One region of the Streptomyces sp. NPDC006879 genome, then DNA from elsewhere that is predicted to be linked to it. Evidence: predicted binding sites of a transcription regulator. Region 1 holds the regulator's gene; each other region holds the start of a gene.
The links. The regulator HrcA, encoded in region 1, represses chaperone genes, less so after heat shock. The targets are predictions, from matches to a motif close to TTNGCACTCNGNNNNNCNGAGTGCNAA.
Positions count from the first base shown of each region.

Region 2: a site for HrcA is predicted at 4,076-4,102, ahead of groL (chaperonin GroEL). Genes of this name have one in related genera too.
Region 3: a site for HrcA is predicted at 3,695-3,721, ahead of groES (co-chaperone GroES). Genes of this name have one in related genera too.

Region 1 is NZ_JBIAGC010000001.1:58,346-65,082, reverse strand. Features, by position in the region: gene ACFYMC_RS00300 (16S rRNA (uracil(1498)-N(3))-methyltransferase) at 1-264, opposite strand, end outside; gene ACFYMC_RS00295 (nitronate monooxygenase) at 261-1,343, opposite strand; gene dnaJ (molecular chaperone DnaJ) at 1,514-2,653, opposite strand; gene hrcA (heat-inducible transcriptional repressor HrcA) at 2,654-3,670, opposite strand; gene ACFYMC_RS00280 (MBL fold metallo-hydrolase) at 3,918-4,727, shown strand; gene ACFYMC_RS00275 (DUF3097 domain-containing protein) at 4,738-5,541, shown strand; gene hemW (radical SAM family heme chaperone HemW) at 5,802-6,737, opposite strand, start outside.
Region 2 is NZ_JBIAGC010000011.1:60,914-67,650, reverse strand. Features, by position in the region: gene ACFYMC_RS11685 (amino acid adenylation domain-containing protein) at 1-485, shown strand, start outside; gene ACFYMC_RS11680 (tautomerase family protein) at 559-783, shown strand; gene ACFYMC_RS11675 (IS5 family transposase) at 674-1,396, opposite strand; gene ACFYMC_RS11670 (hypothetical protein) at 1,645-1,785, opposite strand; gene groL (chaperonin GroEL) at 2,323-3,948, opposite strand; gene ACFYMC_RS11660 (cold-shock protein) at 4,294-4,497, opposite strand; gene ACFYMC_RS11655 (MoaD/ThiS family protein) at 4,882-5,160, opposite strand; gene thrC (threonine synthase) at 5,195-6,484, opposite strand; SAM riboswitch class I at 6,502-6,653, opposite strand.
Region 3 is NZ_JBIAGC010000007.1:43,382-50,118, reverse strand. Features, by position in the region: gene ACFYMC_RS08040 (SDR family NAD(P)-dependent oxidoreductase) at 1-593, shown strand, start outside; gene ACFYMC_RS08035 (ester cyclase) at 636-1,334, shown strand; gene groL (chaperonin GroEL) at 1,512-3,140, opposite strand; gene groES (co-chaperone GroES) at 3,240-3,548, opposite strand; gene ACFYMC_RS08020 (FtsW/RodA/SpoVE family cell cycle protein) at 3,860-5,290, shown strand; gene ACFYMC_RS08015 (polysaccharide deacetylase family protein) at 5,559-6,437, opposite strand; gene ACFYMC_RS08010 (SAM-dependent methyltransferase) at 6,502-6,737, shown strand, end outside.

The sequences.
Region 1 (6,737 bases):
CTTGGGGAGGGCCTGGACGACGGTGACCCGCGGCCCGGGCTCGGCGTCCTCGGTGCGTGCCTGGAGATCCGTCAAGACCAGTCGGTCCTTGCCCTCCGCCGACCGCACCACGCCCTCGGCCCAGCGTCCAAGGCCATCGGTGAGCACCACGGGCTCGCCGGGCTCCAGCCGCTTCACGGACACCGCGTGTCGCCCCTCGGGGCCGTCCAGGACGAAGTCCGGGCCGTCCGGGACCCGTTCCACGACGAACACCGGTGCGGTCATGATCCACTCTCCGTCAGCAGGGTGCCCTGTGCTTCGGCGAGTTCCGCCGCCAGCACCTCCACGAGCTGCGCGGCTGGAAGTTCCCGGGCCAACCGGTGGCCCTGCCCCGCCCACAGTGCCATGGCCTGCGGGTCACCGGCGGCAGCCGCGGCCTTGCGCAGCGCCGAAGTCAGGTGGTGCACCTGGGGGTAGGCGGCCGGCGCGTACGGGCCGTGCTCGCGGATGAAGCGGTTGACCAGGCCCCGGGCCGGGCGCCCGGAGAAAGCTCTGGTGAGCTCGGTGCGGACGAACATGGGGTCCGTCAGCGCCTTCTTGTGCAGGGGATGAGCGCCCGATTCGGGGCAGACCAGGAAAGCGGTGCCCAGTTGTGCGGACTCCGCTCCGGCGGCGAGCACGGCGGCGATCTGCGCGCCGCGCATCAGCCCGCCGGCAGCGATGATCGGCAACCCGACCGATTCCCGCACCTGGGCCACCAGCGACAGCAGGCCGAGTCCCGCACCGGCACCGTCGTTCTGCGGATCGTCACGGTGGGTGGACTGGTGTCCGCCCGCCTCGATCCCCTGCACGCACACGGCGGACGCCCCGGCCGCCTGAGCAGCCCGTGCCTCCTCGACATCGGTGACCGTGACGATGGTGAGCGTGCCCGCCGCGGCGAAGGCGTCCAGTACGGACGGGTCGGGACAACCGAAGGTGAAGGAGACCACCGGCACCGGATCTTCGAGGAGGATCGCCAGTTTCGCCTCGAAGCCGTCGTCGCCACCCACGGAATCAGGCGCGCCGAGCGCCGTCTGGTACCACTTGGCCTCGCCGGCGAGCTGCGCGGCGTAGACCTCGACGGCAACCGGGTCCACGGCCGCGTTCTGCGGCATGAAGACGTTGACGCCGAAGGGGCGGGCGGTCAGCCCGCGCATCAGCTTGATCTCCTGGTACATGCCGTCGGCCGTCTTGTAGCCGGCTGCCAGGAAGCCCAGTCCGCCCGCGCCTGACACGGCGGCGGCGAGCTGGGGGCGCGAAGCGCCACCCGCCATGGGCGCCTGTACGACCGGATACCGGGAGAGATCGCTCAGAGCGGAGGACATGCCCTGCATCGTGCCACGTCCCCCGCGCGCCGCCGAATCGGGGCGTTCATGGCCCAGGGGGCCCAACCCGGCGGCCGATGGGGGCGGTGTCCTCAGTGCAAAGACGCCGGCGGCGGCCCGACGGGTCATCCCCGCAGGCCGCCGCCGGTTCAGGAACCCACGGGCGCCGCTCAGCGCCCGTTGAAGGCGTCCTTCAGTCGGGAGAACAAGCCCTGCTGGCCGGGCTGGAACTGACCCAGGGGCCGTTCTTCGCCACGCAGTTTGGCCAGTTGGCGCAGCAGGTCCTCCTGCTGCGGGTCGAGCTTGCTCGGGGTCTGCACCTCGACATGCACGATCAGGTCGCCGCGACCACCACCGCGCAGGTGGGTGACTCCGCGGCCGTGCAGCGGGATCGACTGACCGGACTGGGTGCCCGGCCGCACGTCGATCTCCTCTACGCCGTCCAGGGTCTCCAGGGGGCACTTGGTGCCCAGCGCGGCTGCCGTCATCGGGATGGTGACCGTGCAGTGCAGATCGTCGCCCCGCCGCTGGAACACCGAGTGCGGCAACTCGTGGATCTCGACGTAGAGGTCACCGGCAGGACCACCACCCGGGCCGACTTCGCCCTCGCCCGCGAGTTGGATGCGGGTGCCGTTGTCGACGCCGGCCGGGATCTTGACCGTGAGCGTGCGGCGGGAGCGGGTGCGACCGTCGCCCGCGCACTCGGGGCAGGGGGTCGGAACGACCGTGCCGAACCCCTGGCACTGCGGGCAGGGGCGGGAGGTCATGACCTGGCCCAGGAAGGACCGCGTCACCTGCGACACTTCACCGCGACCGCGACACATGTCACAGGTCTGGGCGGAGGTCCCGGGGGCAGCACCCTCACCGGAGCAAGTGGTGCACACCACAGCGGTGTCGACCTGGATGTCCTTCGTGGTGCCGAAGGCCGCCTCGTTCAGGTCGATCTCCAGCCGGATCATGGCGTCCTGGCCGCGCCGCGTCCGCGAGCGCGGCCCACGCTGGGAGGCCGTGCCGAAGAAGGCGTCCATGATGTCCGAGAAGTTTCCGAAGCCACCCGCACCGAACCCGCCGGCGCCACCGCCGCCGCCGGAGGAGGACAGCGGGTCGCCGCCGAGGTCGTAGACCTGCTTCTTCTGCGGGTCCGACAGCACCTCGTAGGCGGCGTTGATCTCCTTGAAACGCTCCTGCGTCTTGGGATCAGGGTTCACATCCGGATGCAGCTCGCGGGCAAGCCGCCGGAAGGCCTTCTTGATCTCGTCCTGCGATGCGTCGCGGCGTACGCCAAGTACGGCGTAGTAGTCGGTGGCCACTTACGACTCCGCCAGGATCTGTCCGACGTAACGTGCCACTGCGCGTACCGCTCCCATCGTTCCGGGGTAGTCCATGCGGGTCGGTCCGACCACGCCGAGTTTGGCGACTGCCTCGTCGCCCGAACCGTAACCGACCGAGACCACCGAAGTGGAGTTCAGGCCCTCGTGGGCGTTCTCATGGCCGATACGTACGGTCATTCCCGACTCCTTGGCCTCGCCGAGCAACTTCAGGAGCACGACCTGCTCCTCAAGTGCCTCCAGCACCGGCCTGATCGTCAGGGGGAAATCGTGTCCGAAGCGGGTCAGGTTGGCGGTACCGCCGATCATCAACCGCTCCTCGGTCTCCTCCACCAGCGTCTCCAGGAGAGTCGCGAGCACGGTGGAGACCGTAGCCCGGTCCTCCGTATCGAAGGACTCGGGCAGGTCTTGCACCAGTTGTGGGACGTCGGCGAAGCGACGGCCCACGACCCGGCTGTTGAGCCGGGCCCGCAGATCGGCCATCGAGGTGTCGGAGAACGGCGCCGGGCAGTCCACCAGCCGCTGCTCCACCCGTCCGGTGTCCGTGATCAGGACGAGCATCAGCCGGGCCGGGGCCAACGACAACAGCTCGACGTGACGCACGGTGGAACGAGTCAGGCTCGGGTACTGCACGACGGCGACCTGCCGGGTCAGCTGCGCGAGCAGCCGGACCGTGCGACCGACGACGTCATCGAGGTCGACCGCACCGTCGAGGAAGTTGTGGATGGCGCGCCGCTCGGGGGTGGACAGCGGCTTGACGCCCGCCAACCGGTCGACGAACAGACGGTAGCCCTTGTCCGTGGGGATGCGCCCCGCGCTGGTGTGCGGCTGGGCGATGTAGCCCTCGTCCTCCAGTACGGCCATGTCGTTGCGCACCGTGGCGGGCGAGACGCCCAGCCGGTGCCGCTCGGTGAGCGCCTTGGAGCCCACCGGCTCCTCGGTCCCGACGTAGTCCTGGACGATCGCGCGCAACACTTCGAGTCTGCGTTCGCTGAGCATCGCGCGCACCTCCACCTTGACGTCTTGATTCTGCCGGGCAACCACCTGTCGGAACCTGCCAGCCGATCCACTCACCCGATCCGCGTTCCTGGCACTCTGTGCGGGCGAGTGCCAGCGATCCCCCGGCCAGTGTACGGCGGGGTGGTACGCCCGTAGCAAGGGCGGCCCACCCCGACATCGCGCAACGTACCTCGCGGCGGCGACTCCCGAGGGGCAGCGGGCTGCCGCGTTGGTCTAGCGTCTCGGTATGGACGTGCGTTGGGAAGAGGCCGGCTGGGAGCGGCTCGGCAGCAGGGTCGGCAGGCGCCGCCTACCGGGCTGGGACTGCACCGTCGGGCTGGTCGTGGGGGACGCGGCGGTGTTGCTGGTGGACGCGGGGAGTTCGCTGCGCGAGGGGGCCGAGCTGCGCACCCAGACCCAGTGGATGCTCGCCGGTCCAGGGACGGATGAGGGCGTCGCCACCACCCCCCGGGGACCCGGGAGAGTGACGCACCTCGCACTGACCCACGCCCATTTCGACCACGTCCTGGGCGCCGCGGCCTTCGCCGGTGTCGAGGTGTACGGGGCCGTGGGGCTCGACCGGCTGCTCGACGCCGACCGTGACGTCCTGCGCGAGGACGCGGTGCGACACGGTCTGGCGCCCACCGACGCCTCCGAGGCGGTGGATTTGATGGTGTTGCCCCAACACCTGGTCTCCGGCGAATGGACCCTGGAACTCGGCGGCGTCCAAGTCCTGCTGGCCAATGTGGGTCCGGGCCACACCGGCCACGACCTCGCGGTTCTGGTCCCCGGCCACGCGAGCACCGACCGCGAGGTGGTCTTCTGCGGTGACCTCGTCGAGGAGTCGGGAGAGCCACAGGCCGGCCCGGACGCGGTCCCCCAGCAGTGGCCGGCCGCCCTGGAGCGGCTCGTGGCCCTCGGCGGGGAGGAAGCGCTCTACGTGCCCGGGCACGGGGCTGTGGTGGACGCTGCCTTCGTGCGCACCCAGCGGGAGAACCTCGCCGAGCGGTTCGCCCCGGGCCTGCCGGCCACCACTGGGACCCCGCCCCTCCCGTAGTCTGTGCCGGATGCGCGAGTACTCACCGGACCTGACCCCCGCGTGGAAGCGGACCCGCCCGGTGCCGGAGGTGCCTGCCGACCCCGACCTGGTCGTGGAGGAGGTGGCCACCGGCTTCTGCGGGGCGGTGGTGAGCTGCGAAGGCGGCACCGTCACCCTTGAGGACCGGTTTGGTAAACACCGGGTCTTCCCACTGGAACCACGCGGATTCCTCCTGGAAGGCGCCCCGGTCACTTTGGTCCGCCCGGTCCGGGCCCCGGCCCGCCCCACCCGCACCGCCTCCGGGTCCATCGCGGTGCCCGTCGCCCGCGCCCGGGTGGCCCGCGCCGGCCGCATCTACGTCGAGGGACGTCACGACGCCGAACTGGTGGAGAAGGTCTGGGGCGACGACCTGCGCGTCGAAGGCGTCGTCGTGGAGTACCTGGAGGGCGTCGACGACCTACCTGCGATCGTCGACGAGTTCGCCCCCGGCCCGCGAGCCAGGCTGGGCGTGCTGGTCGACCATCTGGTGCCCGGCTCCAAGGAGTCCCGTATCGCCGCGCAGGTCTCGGACGCCGACGTCCTGGTCCTCGGACACCCCTACGTCGACGTCTGGCAGGCCGTGAAACCGTCCGCTCTGGCCATCCCCGCCTGGCCGGTGGTGCCCCCTGGTCAGGACTGGAAGCGCGGCGTCTGCACGGCCCTCGGTTGGCCCTCCCACACCGGAGCGGCCTGGCAGCACGTCCTGTCCCGGGTCGGTTCCTACCGGGACCTGGAGCCGGCGCTGTTGGGCGCTGTGGAACAGCTCATCGACTTCGTCACCGCACCGGCCTAAGGGCTGTCCCGTAATCCCCGGTGGATCAGCGCACGGCGTCAGATGCGGTGCATCGCAAGGCGGAGGGGCGAACCCATACTGGGCGTATTCGGGCGTTCCGACAACGCAGCGAGGTGCCGTAGCTGTCGCCGTGCGCCCGCCGGGGACTACGGGACAGCCCTTAGCGGGCCTGGCGCCGCCCCCTTCGCACCGCCCGGGACGCGCGGAGCAGCGGCGGGCCGACAACCGCGTATCGCCGGCGTGAGGGGACGTCCAGGAGTTCAGTCCACCAGGTCGCGGACCACCGCATCGGCCAGTAGCCGCCCACGTAGCGTCAGGACGGCTCGCCCCTCGGCGAACGGGCCCGGGGACAGCAGGCCGTCGGCAAGTGCCCGGTCGGCCGCGGCCCGGCCGGCCGCGGCCAGCAGGGTCAGCGGGCAGCCGTCCACCAGACGCAACTCCAGCAGGACCCGCTCGACCCGGCGGTCCTGCGCGCTCAGCACCTCGCGACCGGCGCCGGGCGAGCGGTTCTCGGTGAGCGCCTGCGCGTAGGCGCCGGGGTGCTTGACGTTCCACCAGCGCACCCCGCCCACGTGGCTGTGAGCGCCCGGACCCGCACCCCACCAGTCGGCGCCCCGCCAGTACAGCTCGTTGTGCAGGCATCGGCCGGCCTTGGAGGTGGCCCAGTTGGAGACCTCGTACCAGGAGAAGCCCGCGGCGGCGAGGGCTTCGTCCGCGATCAGGTAGCGGTCCGCGTGGACGTCGTCGTCCGTCATCGGCACCTCACCGCGTCGGATCCGGCGGGCCAGTTGCGTACCTTCCTCCACGATCAGCGCATAGGCGGACACGTGGTCCGGTCCGGCGCCGATCGCCGCGTCGAGGGACGCCCGCCAGTCCTCGTCCGACTCGCCAGGGGTCCCGTAGATCAAGTCGAGGTTGACGTGCTCGAATCCGGCGGAGCGCGCCTCGGCCACGCAGGCTTCGGGGCGCCCCGGGGTGTGCGTGCGGTCCAAGATCTTCAGGACGTGCTGCTTGGCGCTCTGCATCCCGAAGGAGACACGGTTGAAGCCGCCCGCACGCAGTTCGGCGAGGTAGCGCGGGTCCACGGACTCCGGGTTCGCCTCGGTGGTCACCTCGGCATCGGGGGCCAGGCCGAACTCGTCCCGGATGGCCGCCAGCATCCGCACCAGGTCCCCGGCGGGCAGGAGGGTGGGCGT
Region 2 (6,737 bases), on a different contig from region 1:
CCGGCGAAAAGGTGGAGCGGCTGCTGCTGCTCGCGCCGGGATCACCGCGCATCCCGGACCGGGCGGAATCCTGGAGCACGCCCGGCCCCGACTTCGCCGACCCCACCTTCGTCACCATCCTCTACTCGGTCTTCGCCGGCACCACCGGAGGGCCCCTGCTGGCCGAGTGCCTCCGAGTCGCGGTCGACGAGGACAGCTTCGCCCGGTTCGTCATCCAACGGTTCCGGGGCCTGGACGCGTCCCTGGTGCGCCGGATCGTCCGGGTGGTGTGCACCACCTACGGCTGGATGCCGCAGCCCCGAGCCCTCTCCGCCCCCGTCACCCTCTTCAAGGCCCGGGGCGACGAGGACTCCTTCCTGGAACGGACCGTCCCCCCGGAGACCGGCGCCTTCGATCTGATCCACCTGGACACCGACCACTACGGCGCCCTACGCGACCCGGGCGTGGACGAGCTCACCAAGGTCATTCAGCGGGAAACCTCCTAGGGCCACCCGCTGGAAGGTCCCCCACCGAACCGGCAGCACGCCCCAACCAGTACCGAGCAGAAGGAGACCAGCAATGCCCCATGTGAACATCAAGTACTTCCCCAAGCCTCTCGACGCCGAGCAGCAGGCCCGGCTCGTCGCGCGGGTGGCCGAGGCGGTGCGCGAGGCCTTCGAGGTGGAGGACCGTGTCATCTCGGTCTCCCTCCAGCCCGTCGAGCCCGAACTGTGGGACGAGGAGGTCTACCAGCCGGAGATCGTCGACCGCCGCGACCTGCTGGCCAAGTCCCCGGAGTACTAGGGAGCGTATGGGGTTGTGACCAACAGATGGCCCGGGCGAGGTTCTTGAGCCAGATCATCGATGCCCGGAGGTAGAGGCCGGCGAGGTAGCTCGCGGGTGTCTTGCCGTAGCGGGTGGCGATGCCTCGCCACGCTTTGAGCTTGTTGATCAGGCGCTCGAAGGTGTTCCGTTCCTCGTAGAGGTCGGCGTCGTGACTGACGGGTCTGCCTCCCTCGCGGCCCTTCTTCTGCCGGTTGGCGGCTTGGTCCTCCTCCCCCGGGGTGACCGCCTTGATGCGGCGTTTGCGCAGGTGGGCGCGGTTTCCGCGAGACGAGTACGCCTTGTCCCCGGAGACCGCGTCCGGCCGGGTGCGGGGTCGGCCGACGGGCCCGCGGACCCGTACTTTCTTCAGCACGGGGATGAACTGCGGGCCGTCGGCGGCCTGGCCCGCGGTCACGAGGAACACCAGTGGGCGGCACTTCCGGTCGCCGGCGACATGGATCTTGCTGGTCTGTCCGCCCTGGAGCGTCCGAGCAGGGCGGCCTTCAGTCGAAGTTTGCGCCGTCGACGGATGCGCCCTCGCTCTTCCCGCTCGGGGTCGCCTTCGGCCTCCTGTCCGGTTTGTTCGTCGCAGCCGCCCCCCTTTGACCTGGCCTTCTCCAATGCGGTGAGGGCGTCCTCCTCCAGGTGCATTCCGGCCGCGCCGTGATGGGCCCGGACGGTGGTGGAGTCGATGCTGACCAGGGACAGGTCCACCTCGCCCCGCTTCGCGGCCTGTGCGATCAGGTCCTCCAGCAGAGCTTCGAAGACCCCGGCGTCACGCCACTGCCGGAAGCGGTTGTGGACGGTCGGCCAGGCGCCGAACTCCACCGGCATCTCCCGCTACTGCCCGCCCGTCCTGAACCGCCAGATCACGCCCTCGAACTGCTGCCGCAGCCGCTCGGAGTGCGGGCCGTACTCGCCGATCGGCAGGTACGGCCCGTTGAACTCCCATTCCACATCCGTCAGTTGCGTACGCGTCACCCAAGAAGGGCTACCCGTCCAGGCCCCGCCGCGCAGACAGAACCCGCAGATCGATCACGATCGGTACTCGCCCAGGACGCGCCTCAAAGCGGCGAGGGTACCGCGCCGGCCTTCACCCCCGCGCCGCGATGACCCGGATCAAGGAACTCACCAGCATTCCTTGATCACGACCAAAAACGCTCCTTAGGGGCTGTACCGCACTACCCGGTGGATCGGCGCGCGGCGGAAGGTGCGGTGCCTCGCAAGGCGGAGGGTCGCCTTCCTACCCAGTGTGTTCGGCCGATCCGACAAAGCGGCGAGGCGCATTGGCCGTCGCCGCGCGCCCGCCAGGGCCGCGGGACAGGCCTTGGGCCCGGTCGGTGAAGTTCCCAGACCCGTCCTCCGGGCGGCACGCTCACCCTCTGGAGCGCTGGGCCGTGCCGTGAACCGAGCGGGCGCTGACGCGCACACGCCCGAGGGCGGTACCCCTGGTGCAGGGGTACCGCCCTCGGTTGCAACTGGCTGGGTGCTGGGCCCTGAACCACTGATCCGGGTGGATCAGAAGTCCATGTCGCCGCCCGGCATGCCGCCGCCCGGAGCACCGGCCGCAGCCTTCTCCGGCTTGTCGGCGATGACGGCCTCGGTGGTGAGGAACAGCGCGGCGATGGACGCCGCGTTCTGCAGCGCGGAGCGGGTGACCTTCGCCGGGTCGATGATGCCCTCGGCGATGAGGTCCACGTACTCGCCGGTCGCGGCGTTCAGGCCCCAACCCGGGGTCAGGTTGCGGACCTTCTCCACGACGACGCCACCCTCAAGGCCGGCGTTGACGGCGATCTGCTTCAGCGGAGCCTCAAGGGCCAGCTTCACGGCGGAGGCACCGGTGGCCTCGTCGCCGTCCAGGTCGAGCTTCTCGAAGACGGCGGTCGCCTGGAGCAGGGCCACGCCACCACCGGCGACGATGCCCTCCTCGACGGCGGCCTTGGCGTTGCGGACGGCGTCCTCGATGCGGTGCTTGCGCTCCTTGAGCTCCACCTCGGTCGCGGCGCCGGCCTTGATGACGGCCACGCCGCCGGCCAGCTTCGCCAGGCGCTCCTGGAGCTTCTCGCGGTCGTAGTCCGAGTCGGAGTTCTCGATCTCGGCGCGGATCTGGTTGACCCGGCCGGCGACCTGGTCACTGTCGCCAGCGCCGTCGACGATCGTGGTCTCGTCCTTGGTGATGACGACCTTGCGGGCGCGGCCGAGCAGGTCCAGCCCGGCGTTCTCCAGCTTGAGGCCGACCTCCTCGGAGACGACCGTGCCGCCGGTGAGGATGGCGATGTCGCCCAGCATGGCCTTGCGACGGTCACCGAAGCCCGGAGCCTTGACGGCGACGGACTTGAAGGTGCCACGGATCTTGTTCACGACGAGCGTGGACAGGGCCTCGCCCTCGACGTCCTCGGCGATGATCAGCAGCGGCTTGCCGGACTGCATGACCTTCTCCAGCAGCGGAAGGAGGTCCTTCACGTTGCCGACCTTGGAGTTGACGATCAGGATGTACGGGTCGTCGAGCGACGCCTCCATACGCTCCATGTCGGTGGCGAAGTACGCCGAGATGTAGCCCTTGTCGAAGCGCATGCCCTCGGTGAGTTCCAGCTCCAGACCGAAGGTCTGGGACTCCTCGACGGTGATGACGCCTTCCTTGCCGACCTTGTCCATGGCCTCGGCGATGAGCTCGCCGATCTGGGTGTCGGCGGCGGAGATGGAGGCCGTGGAGGCGATCTGCTCCTTGGTCTCGACATCCTTCGCCTGCTCAAGCAGCGCACCGGAGACGGCCTCGACGGCCTTCTCGATACCGCGCTTGAGGGCCATCGGGTTGGCGCCGGCGGCCACGTTGCGCAGGCCCTCGCGGACGAGCGCCTGGGCGAGGACGGTGGCGGTGGTCGTACCGTCGCCGGCGACGTCGTCCGTCTTCTTGGCGACTTCCTTGACCAGCTCGGCGCCGATCTTCTCGTACGGGTCCTCCAGCTCGATCTCCTTGGCGATGGACACACCATCGTTGGTGATCGTGGGGGCGCCCCACTTCTTCTCAAGGACGACGTTGCGACCCTTGGGGCCAAGGGTGACCTTGACGGCGTCGGCGAGCTGGTTCATGCCGCGCTCCAGGCCGCGCCGGGCCTCCTCGTCGAACGCGATGATCTTGGCCATGTGAAGTGGTCCTCCCGGACAGGGGTGGATTGCTCCGGACCGCGCCAGCGCCCGCGACGGACGGCCTGCGCGCCTTGGCGGTTCCTTCCCGCCCGGCCTCGCGAGCCTCACCGACCCGGTCCCGTTTTTGTCACTCTCACTCGGAGAGTGCTAACGCCAATGATTAGCACTCGCCCCCTCCGAGTGCAAGCGCCTCCCGCGAGCCGGGACGCGGATCGGGAGCCGGATCGGGAGACGATCAAGGTGGGCGCGGGAGGGGAGCAGGGCGGGCACGCACGAGGGGTCCGTACCCATGGTGGGTACGGACCCCTCGGCGTGAATACGTCCGTGGTCGATCGCGCCTGGTCAGACGGCGAGCTTGACCATGTCCGCCTGTGGACCCTTCTGGCCCTGCGAGATCTCGAACTCGACCCGCTGACCTTCTTCAAGGGTGCGGTAGCCGTCCATCTGGATCGCGCTGTAGTGGACGAACACGTCCGCACCACCGTCGACCGCGATGAAGCCGTAACCCTTCTCCGCGTTGAACCACTTGACGGTGCCCTGAGCCATGCCTAACTCCCCTGTTACTGGCCCTTGCGCAGGTCCACACTTCGCGGACCTGGGTCAGACCTAACGCGTCGACCGCGGCTGAATGTATCTGCACGGACGCTGTCTGCAACAGGTCAATCCGACGAGAAATCTGGACAGTCCAGTATGTGGAAAAGCGGGGAAAATTTACATCAACGCCGGGCAAGTCGGGCTGGGCAAAATGCGCCAACACCCCATACCGCGCACGACCTTTGGCCCAATGTCGCCCCTCCGAGGCCAAACTCGGAGCCGTTCATATGCATCAGGCACAAACAAGCGAGGGGAACCGCTCTCACTCTATCCCGCGCGACCAACCAGAATTGCCCCCTCCGCTTTAGCGGAGGGGGCATATGCCGGTCCAGGAAATCAGCAGCCGCCAGCCACGGCCGGGATGATCGAGACGCCCGCGCCCTCCGGCGTGACCGCCTCCAGGCCGCCCTCGAACCGAACGTCATCGTCGTTCACGTACACGTTCACGAAACGACGCAGCTTGCCCTGATCGTCGAGAACCCGTGCGGCGATGCCCGGGTAGTCCTTCTCCAGGGATTCGATGACCTCGGAGAGCTTCGCGCCCTCGGCGGAAACCTCGGCCTCGCCCTTGGTGTACGTGCGGAGGATGGTGGGGATGCGGACCTTGACGCTCATGCGCTTATCGCCTTCCAGTGTCCGAGATGGGGAATCAGGCCAGGCCCGCGGCGCGGAACGCGTCCAGGCTCGGGCGGATGGTGGCGCTCTGACCGGTGCCGGCCACCGCCTCCAGGGTCTTCAGGCCGTCGCCGGTGTTGAGGACCACCGTGGTCAAAGACGGGTCCAGCCGGCCGTCCTCGATCAGCTTCTTGGTCACACCGACGGTCACCCCGCCCGCGGTCTCCGCGAAGATGCCCTCGGTCCGCGCCAGCAGCCGGATCGCCTCGACGACCTGTTCGTCATTCACGTCCTCGACGAAACCACCCGTGCGGCGCGCGATGTCGAGCACGTAGGGGCCGTCCGCCGGGTTGCCGATCGCCAGCGACTTGGCGATGGTGTTCGGCTTCTGCGGACGCACCACGTCGTGACCGGCCTTGAATGCCGCCGCAACGGGCGAGCAGCCCTCCGCCTGCGCTCCGAAGATCTTGTACGGCTTGTCCTCGACCAGACCCAGCTTGACGAGTTCCTGGAGCCCCTTGTCGATCTTGGTGAGCTGGGAGCCGGACGCGATCGGGATGACGATCTGGTCGGGCAGCCGCCAACCGAGCTGCTCGCAGATCTCGTAGGCCAGCGTCTTGGAGCCCTCGCCGTAGTACGGGCGAAGGTTGACGTTCACAAAGCCCCAGCCCTCGCCCAGCGGGTCGCCGATGAGCTCGGAGCAGAAACGGTTCACGTCGTCGTAGTTGCCTTCGATGCCGACGAGATCACCGCCGTACACCGCGGCCATGACCACCTTGCCCTGCTCCAGGTCGTGCGGGATGAACACGCAGGAACGGAAGCCGGCCCGGGCCGCCGCGGCGCCCACGGCCCCGGCCAGGTTGCCGGTGGAGGAACAGGACAGGGTGGTGAAGCCGAAGGCTCGGGCCGCCTCGACGGCGATCGCCACCACGCGGTCCTTGAAGGAGTGCGTGGGGTTGCCGGAGTCGTCCTTCACGTACAGCTTGCCCGTGACGCCCAGCTCGCGGGCGAGGTTGTCGGCCTCGACCAACTTGGTGAAACCCGGATTCAGGCTGGGCTTGTCGGCCACGTCCGCCGGAACGGGCAGCAGCGGCGCATAGCGCCAGATGTTGTCCGGGCCGGCCTCGATCTGCCTGCGCAGCGCCTGCGGGTCACCGACCGGCAGCTCGTAGGCCACCTCAAGCGGTCCGAAACACTCGGCACAGGCGAAGATCGGGCCGAGTTCGAAGCGGTGTCCGCACTCCCGGCAGGAGAGGGCCGCAGCGGGACCGAGATCGACGGTGACGCCGGCAGAGGTGGGGGTGACAGTGGTCTGTACAGCCATGATGGCGAGGCCCTTTCTCCTCATCTTCCCCACGGCGCAGGTCGCACCGCGAGACGGAATTGGCACCTTCCCTAGTCGGGGCCTCGCTGATGTTGCGGAATCGCGAGTGCCGACTGGAGGGTTGCCGGGGCTTCAACGGGCCGTATCCCTCTGCCCCTCTGGATGAGCGGTATGGCGCCGGGCCGGGCCCGGGCGTTTGTACGCGAGCGACCCCGACATGCGAGGGCCCTCCGCGTTGTTCAAGACTGTAACC
Region 3 (6,737 bases), on a different contig from region 1:
CCACGGAGGACGGCATCGCTTCGGTCGAGAACCGTCTGGGCGATCTGCGCGACCCGGTGGACCTGCTGGTCAACAACGCGGGGTTCGGTAACCGGGGCCGCTATCTGGAAGTCCCGATGGCGGACGAGCTGACGATGCTGAAGGTGCACGTGGAGGCCGTGCTCCGGCTCACTTCGGCGGCGGCACAGAGTATGCGTACCCGGGGCCGGGGCGGGGTCGTGAACGTGGCCTCGGTGGCTGCCTTCGTGCCCCGCGGCACGTACGGGGCGAGCAAGTCCTGGGTGGTCCAGTTCACCCAGGGAGCGGCCAGGGACCTTGCGGGGTCCGGTGTGCGGCTGATGGCACTGTGCCCGGGCTTCGTGCGCACCGAATTCCACCAGCGGGCCGGGATGGGCACCGACAACATCCCGAACTGGCTGTGGCTGGATGCGGACAAGCTGGTGGTGGAGGCGCTGGCCGACCTGGCCCGCGGCAGGACCGTCTCGATTCCGGATCCGCGGTACAAGGCGTTGATGGGCGTCGTGAAGCTGACTCCGCGGACCCTGCTGGGCGGGCTGTCCTCTCGGACCGGCCGCAAGTACGGACCGGCATAAAAAGCGCAGAATGGACGTATCCCTTCCACTGCGGGAGACGCCATGACATTCGTGCAGATCATCGATTACGAGACTCATCGGCCGGAGGACCTCAACGCCGCCCTCGACCGGTGGCTGGAGCAGTCCGACGGCAAGCGCACGGCCACCCACAGCATGGTCGGCAAGGACCTCGACTCGGCGACGCACTTCGTCGACGTGGTCGAGTTCCCGTCGTACGAGGCGGCCATGCGCAACTCCGCCCTGCCCGAGACCGACCGCATGTTCAAGGAGATGGTGGCGCTCTGCGACGGCATGCCGCAGTTCACCAACCTCGACGTGGTGCGCGACGAGAACCTGAACAAGGTACTGGTCAACCGGACCTTCGACGCGATCGCCGCGGAGGACGGCTTCGCGTTCGTCGAGGAGTGCTTCGCCGAGGGCTACGTCGACCACGACATCATGCCGAACACCAGCGGGGCCACCGGACGCGAGATCATCCGCCACGACGTGGGCATGTGGCGGGACGCGTTCGACTTCTCCTTCACCATGGACCGGCAGGTCGCCGAGGGTGACAGCGTGGCCACCCTGTGGACCTGGACCGGAGTCCACCGAGGTGAGTTCATGGGAGTGGCGCCGACCGGCAAGGAGTGCACCATGACCGGCTGTACCGTCTTCCGGATCGCCGACGGGCAGATCGCCGAGGGGTGGTGGCAGTTCGACGCCATGTCCCTGATGCGACAGCTGGGCATGACGGAGTCCTAGCCCGATCCCACCCGTGCGGCACCTGGTGCCGTGCACCGCACCCGAGACCGCACGTCGACCCAGCGGGGCGCACTGCCCCGCCCGTCGTGGCCCGCCACCGGCCGTCGGCGGTGCGCAGAGAACACGGAAGGCCCCGCCACCCGTCGCACGGCGAGGGTGGCGGGGCCTTCCGACGGCTCAGTGGCTGTGGCCGTGACCGTGGCCGTGCCCGGCCTCCGGCTCCTCCTCGGCCGGCTTCTCGACGACCAGGGTCTCGGTCGTGAGCAGCAGGGAGGCGATGGAGGCGGCGTTCTCCAGGGCGGAGCGGGTGACCTTGACCGGGTCGATGACGCCGGCCTTCACCAGGTCACCGTACTCACCGGTGGCGGCGTTGAAGCCCTGGCCCTTGTCGAGCTCGGCGACCTTGGAGGTGATGACGTAGCCCTCAAGGCCGGCGTTCTCGGCGATCCAGCGCAGCGGCTCGACGACGGCGCGGCGGACGACCGCGACACCGGTGGCCTCGTCGCCCTCCTTGCCGAGGTTGCCCTCCAGCACCTTGGCGGCGTGCACCAGGGCGGAGCCACCACCGGAGACGATGCCCTCCTCGACCGCGGCGCGGGTCGCGGAGATGGCGTCCTCCAGACGGTGCTTCTTCTCCTTGAGCTCCACCTCGGTGGCGGCGCCGACCTTGATCACGCACACGCCGCCGGCCAGCTTCGCGAGGCGCTCCTGGAGCTTCTCGCGGTCCCAGTCGGAGTCGGTGGACTCGATCTCGGCCTTGATCTGGTTGACGCGGCCCACGACGTCCTCGTGGTTGCCGCCGCCGTCGACGATCGTGGTGTCGTCCTTGGAGACGGTCACGCGGCGGGCGGAGCCCAGCACGTCCAGACCGGCCTGGTCCAGCTTGAGACCGACCTCCTCGGCGATGACGGTGGCGCCGGTGAGGGTGGCCATGTCCTGGAGCATCGCCTTGCGGCGGTCACCGAAGCCGGGGGCCTTGACGGCCACGGCGTTGAAGGTACCGCGGATCTTGTTCACGACCAGGGTCGACAGGGCTTCGCCCTCGACGTCCTCGGCGATGATCAGCAGCGGCTTGGAGCCACCCGCCTGGATGACCTTCTCCAGCAGCGGCAGGAGGTCCTGGATCGAGGAGATCTTGCCCTGGTTGATCAGGATGTACGGGTCGTCGAGGACGGCCTCCATACGCTCCTGGTCGGTGACCATGTACGGCGAGAGGTAGCCCTTGTCGAAGGCCATGCCCTCGGTGAACTCCAGCTCCAGGCCGAAGGTGTTGGACTCCTCGACGGTGATGACACCGTCCTTGCCGACCTTGTCCATCGCCTCGGCGATGAGCTCGCCGACCTGCTGGTCCTGCGCGGAGAGCGCGGCCACGGCGGCGATGTCGGCCTTGTCCTCGATCGGGCGGGCGGTCGCGAGGAGGTCCTCGGACACGGCCTTGACCGCGGCGTCGATGCCCTTCTTCAGGGCGGCCGGGGAAGCGCCGGCGGCGACATTGCGCAGGCCCTCGCGGACCAGCGCCTGGGCCAGCACGGTGGCGGTGGTGGTGCCGTCACCCGCGATGTCGTTGGTCTTGGTCGCCACCTCCTTCACCAGCTGGGCACCGAGGTTCTCGTACGGGTCGTCGATCTCGACCTCACGGGCGATCGTGACACCGTCGTTGGTGATGGTGGGGGCGCCGAACTTCTTGTCGATGACGACGTTGCGGCCCTTGGGGCCGATCGTCACCTTCACCGTGTCGGCCAGCTTGTTGACGCCGCGCTCAAGGGCGCGACGGGCGTCCTCGTCGAACTTCAGGATCTTCGCCATGGGAGCGTTTCAGTCCTCTTCTGAGAAACGAACAGCGCCCCGTGCCCGGATACGAAGGTCAGGGCCCGGGGCGCAGCTCAAAGCATCTGCTTCGGTGAATTACTTCTCGATGATCGCGAGCACGTCGCGAGCCGAGAGGACGAGGTACTCCTCGCCGTTGTACTTCACCTCGGTGCCGCCGTACTTGCTGTAGAGCACGATGTCGCCGACGGTCACGTCGAGCGGCAGGCGGTTGCCGTCCTCGAAGCGGCCCGGGCCAACAGCGAGGACGACGCCCTCCTGGGGCTTCTCCTTCGCAGTGTCCGGGATGACCAGGCCCGAGGCCGTGGTCTGCTCGGCGTCGAGCGGCTGGACCACGATGCGGTCCTCAAGCGGCTTGATGGCAACCTTGGAGCTGGCGGTCGTCACGATCCGACCTCCCCCTTCGGAGATCTCACGGGGTTAACTGTCTGAGGTGGCGACCAGGTGGATCCGTCGTCGCGGGTGCCGGACCTGCCCGTCGCTGTGTTGGCACTCCCCAGTGGCGAGTGCCAGAGCCGAGACTATTCCGGTGATTAGCACTCGGTCAAGCGGAGTGCCAATCCAGCGGCGATTCGACCCCATCGAAGGGCTCCTGGGCAGCAGCTCGGCGGGAACTGAGGGAACCTCGGGGTCGAGCCTCTCGTCGTTGAAGATATGAAGATGAAACATGGCAAAGGACAACAGACCGGGCCCAGGTCTTGAGGTCCGCGCTGGCCCCGGCAAACACGGCCATCGCCCGCCGGCGCGTGGAGGCGACCCTGCTCCTCCTGGTCCTCGGGATCACCGTCGCCGGGCAGGCGAGCGTGGGTCTGGCCATGACCGGCCGACTACCGGGCGACCTCAGCGGATTCGCCGTCAGCATGTCGCTGCTGGCCTTCGTCTCCCACCTCGCCGTGCGCCGCTTCGCCGCTTACGCCGACCCCCTGATCCTGCCGCTGGCGCTCCTCCTTACCGGCCTTGGCCTGGTGCTCCTGGCCAGATTGGACCCGACGTACCAGGAGAAATGGCCGAAATCCGAGCTGACGGCACCCGGGCAGCTGCTCTGGACCGTGATCGGAGTGGGCGTCTGCACCGCGCTGCTGGCGCTCGTGCGGGACCACCGGCTGCTCCAGCGCTACATCTACCTGACGATGGCCGTATCGCTGGTGCTCCTGATGGCGCCCGCCTTCTTTCCCGGCGACACCTACGGGGCCAAGCGGTGGATCCTCGTCGGCGGGCTCTCGCTCCAGCCAGGCGAATTCGTGAAGATCATGATTGCGGTGTTCTTCGCCGGTTACCTGGTGGTCCACCGTGACGCGCTGGCCCTGACCGGCCGTCGGGTCCTGGGTGTGCGTCTCCCGCCTGGCCGCCAGCTGGGGCCGATCGTCACCGTGTGGGTCGTGAGCCTGCTGGTGCTGGTCTTCGAACGGGACCTCGGCACCTCGCTCATCTTCTTCGGCGTCTTCGTCGTCCTGCTCTACGTGGCCACCGAGCGCACCAGTTGGATCGTCTGCGGCCTGTTCATGGCCGCTGCCGGCGCTTTCGTGGTCGGTTCCACCGAACCGCACGTCAAGGGCAGGGTGGCGGCCTGGCTCGACCCGATGGCCATCTACCTCCCGCCGGAGCTCCGCCCCGACGGGATCGTCTCCGACCAGTCGGCGCAGGCCCTGTTCAGCTTCGGCAGCGGCGGCGTCACCGGCACCGGACTCGGACTCGGCCACCCCGAGCTCATCGGCTTCGCCGGACGCTCGGACTTCATCCTCACCACGGTGGGCGAGGAGTTGGGGCTGGCCGGAACGATGGCCGTGCTCCTGCTCTACGGACTGCTGGTCCAGCGGGGCCTACGGATGGCCGTCGCCGCCCGCGACCCCTTCGGCAAGCTGCTCGCGGTCGGGTTGGCCGCCGCACTGGCCCTCCAGGTCTTCGTGGTCACCGGCGGCGTCACCGGCCTGCTCCCCCTGACCGGAAAGGCCCTGCCGTTCCTGGCCAAGGGCGGCTCCTCGGTGGTGGCGAACTGGCTCATGATCGCCTTGCTGCTGAGGATCAGCGACAGCGCAGAACGCCAACGGGAGGCCTCGGTGAGCCTGCCGCAGCCGCTGGCCGAGGCCCAGACGGCGCTGACGCCGGTGGCGGTGGCGCAGCGCCCCTGAGCGCCGCCGGCCCCCGAGCGGCCTTGGCTGCCCCGCGCCCTGCCGCCACGGGGCGGTGAAGCGACGGGTGACGCTCGCGGTCAACGAGCTGCGCGCGGCTGCGGCCTTCGGGTGGCGTGGCGGGAGGGCGTGCCGGAGTTCCCCAGGGAGCGGCACTCGGGCCTCGCCGCACCGGCGGGCCCGTGCCCGGGCAGGACCGCGCACCCGCCGAGAGGGAGCGCGTACGCGCCGGCTGCCAGCGCTCCGGCCGTCAGCCGGCGCCCGGGTCTCACAGGTAGTCCTCCAACCGACCCACCGCATACCCCTTGTCCGTGATGGTCTTCATGACCTGCCGGATCATGTCGGGCATGCTGCCGTCCCAGTCCTCCCGGCCACGGAAGTGGGTGAGGACGATATCGCCGGGGTGCAGGTCGCGGTCCCATTCCCGCCAGTCCATGCGGTCCGGGAAGCCCTCGGCGGCCCACAGCGGCACCGCGGTGATCCCGCAGGACTTCGCGGCGCGCAGGGTGTCCTTGTTGTAGTTGCCGTAGGGCGGGCGGAAGACGGTCGGCCGCTTGCCGAACTTCTTCTCGATGGTGTCCTGCATGCCGCAGATCTCGTGCTTCTGCTGCGCGTACGACAGTGCCGGCAGGTAGCGGTGGTTGACCGTGTGGTTGTTCAGGGTGACGCCGAGGTCCTGCATCTTCTTGAAGTACGGGTAGTCGTCCCGTACGAGGTAGTCACTGAGGAAGGCGGTGTACGGGATCTGGAGTTCCTGCATCATCTGGAGGAACTTGGGGTCCTTCTCCGCCCCGTCGTCCACGGTGAGGAAGACGACCTTCTCCTCGGTGGGCACCGTGGTGAAGACCGGCGGCAGATCGTCGTGGTCCTCGACTTCGAAGCCCTCGCGGGTTTCGATGTCGGGCTTCTCGGCCGGTGGTCGCGGCGCGATCAGCGGCACCTTGGCGAGGCCCCACTTCTTGGCGGCGGCGGCCCGGGCCAGCTCGGCCTGCTTGAGATTGGCGGCGTAGGCGGACAGCGCACCCGCCGGACCTGCCATGGCCTTGGGCTTCTCGGGGGCGTTGGCGGGTCGGGGCGCCTGCGAGGAGTCCGCGGAGCTTCCGCAGGCCGTACCGAGGGCGGCGACGAGCAGGGCGGTCAGAGCCATCCGGAGCCGGCGGGCCCGACCCGCACCCCTGTGGTGCGCTTTTCGGACTTTTCGTACTAGCTGCATGGCGCCGCATCCTGTCAGCCGGATCGCGCACCAGCCCGACGACACCTCGGCCACACCTCGCACCGTCCACCGACTGGCCCACAATGAACCGGTGAACGACCCCGACACCGCCACCGCCGCTTTCCACGCCCTCCTGACCCCCGAGGGCCAGTCCCTGCTCGATGCGCTGCGCGACTACGACCCCGCAACGGAAATCGCCGTCGCCACCCGGCTGCGTCGAGAGCACCCCGCCGA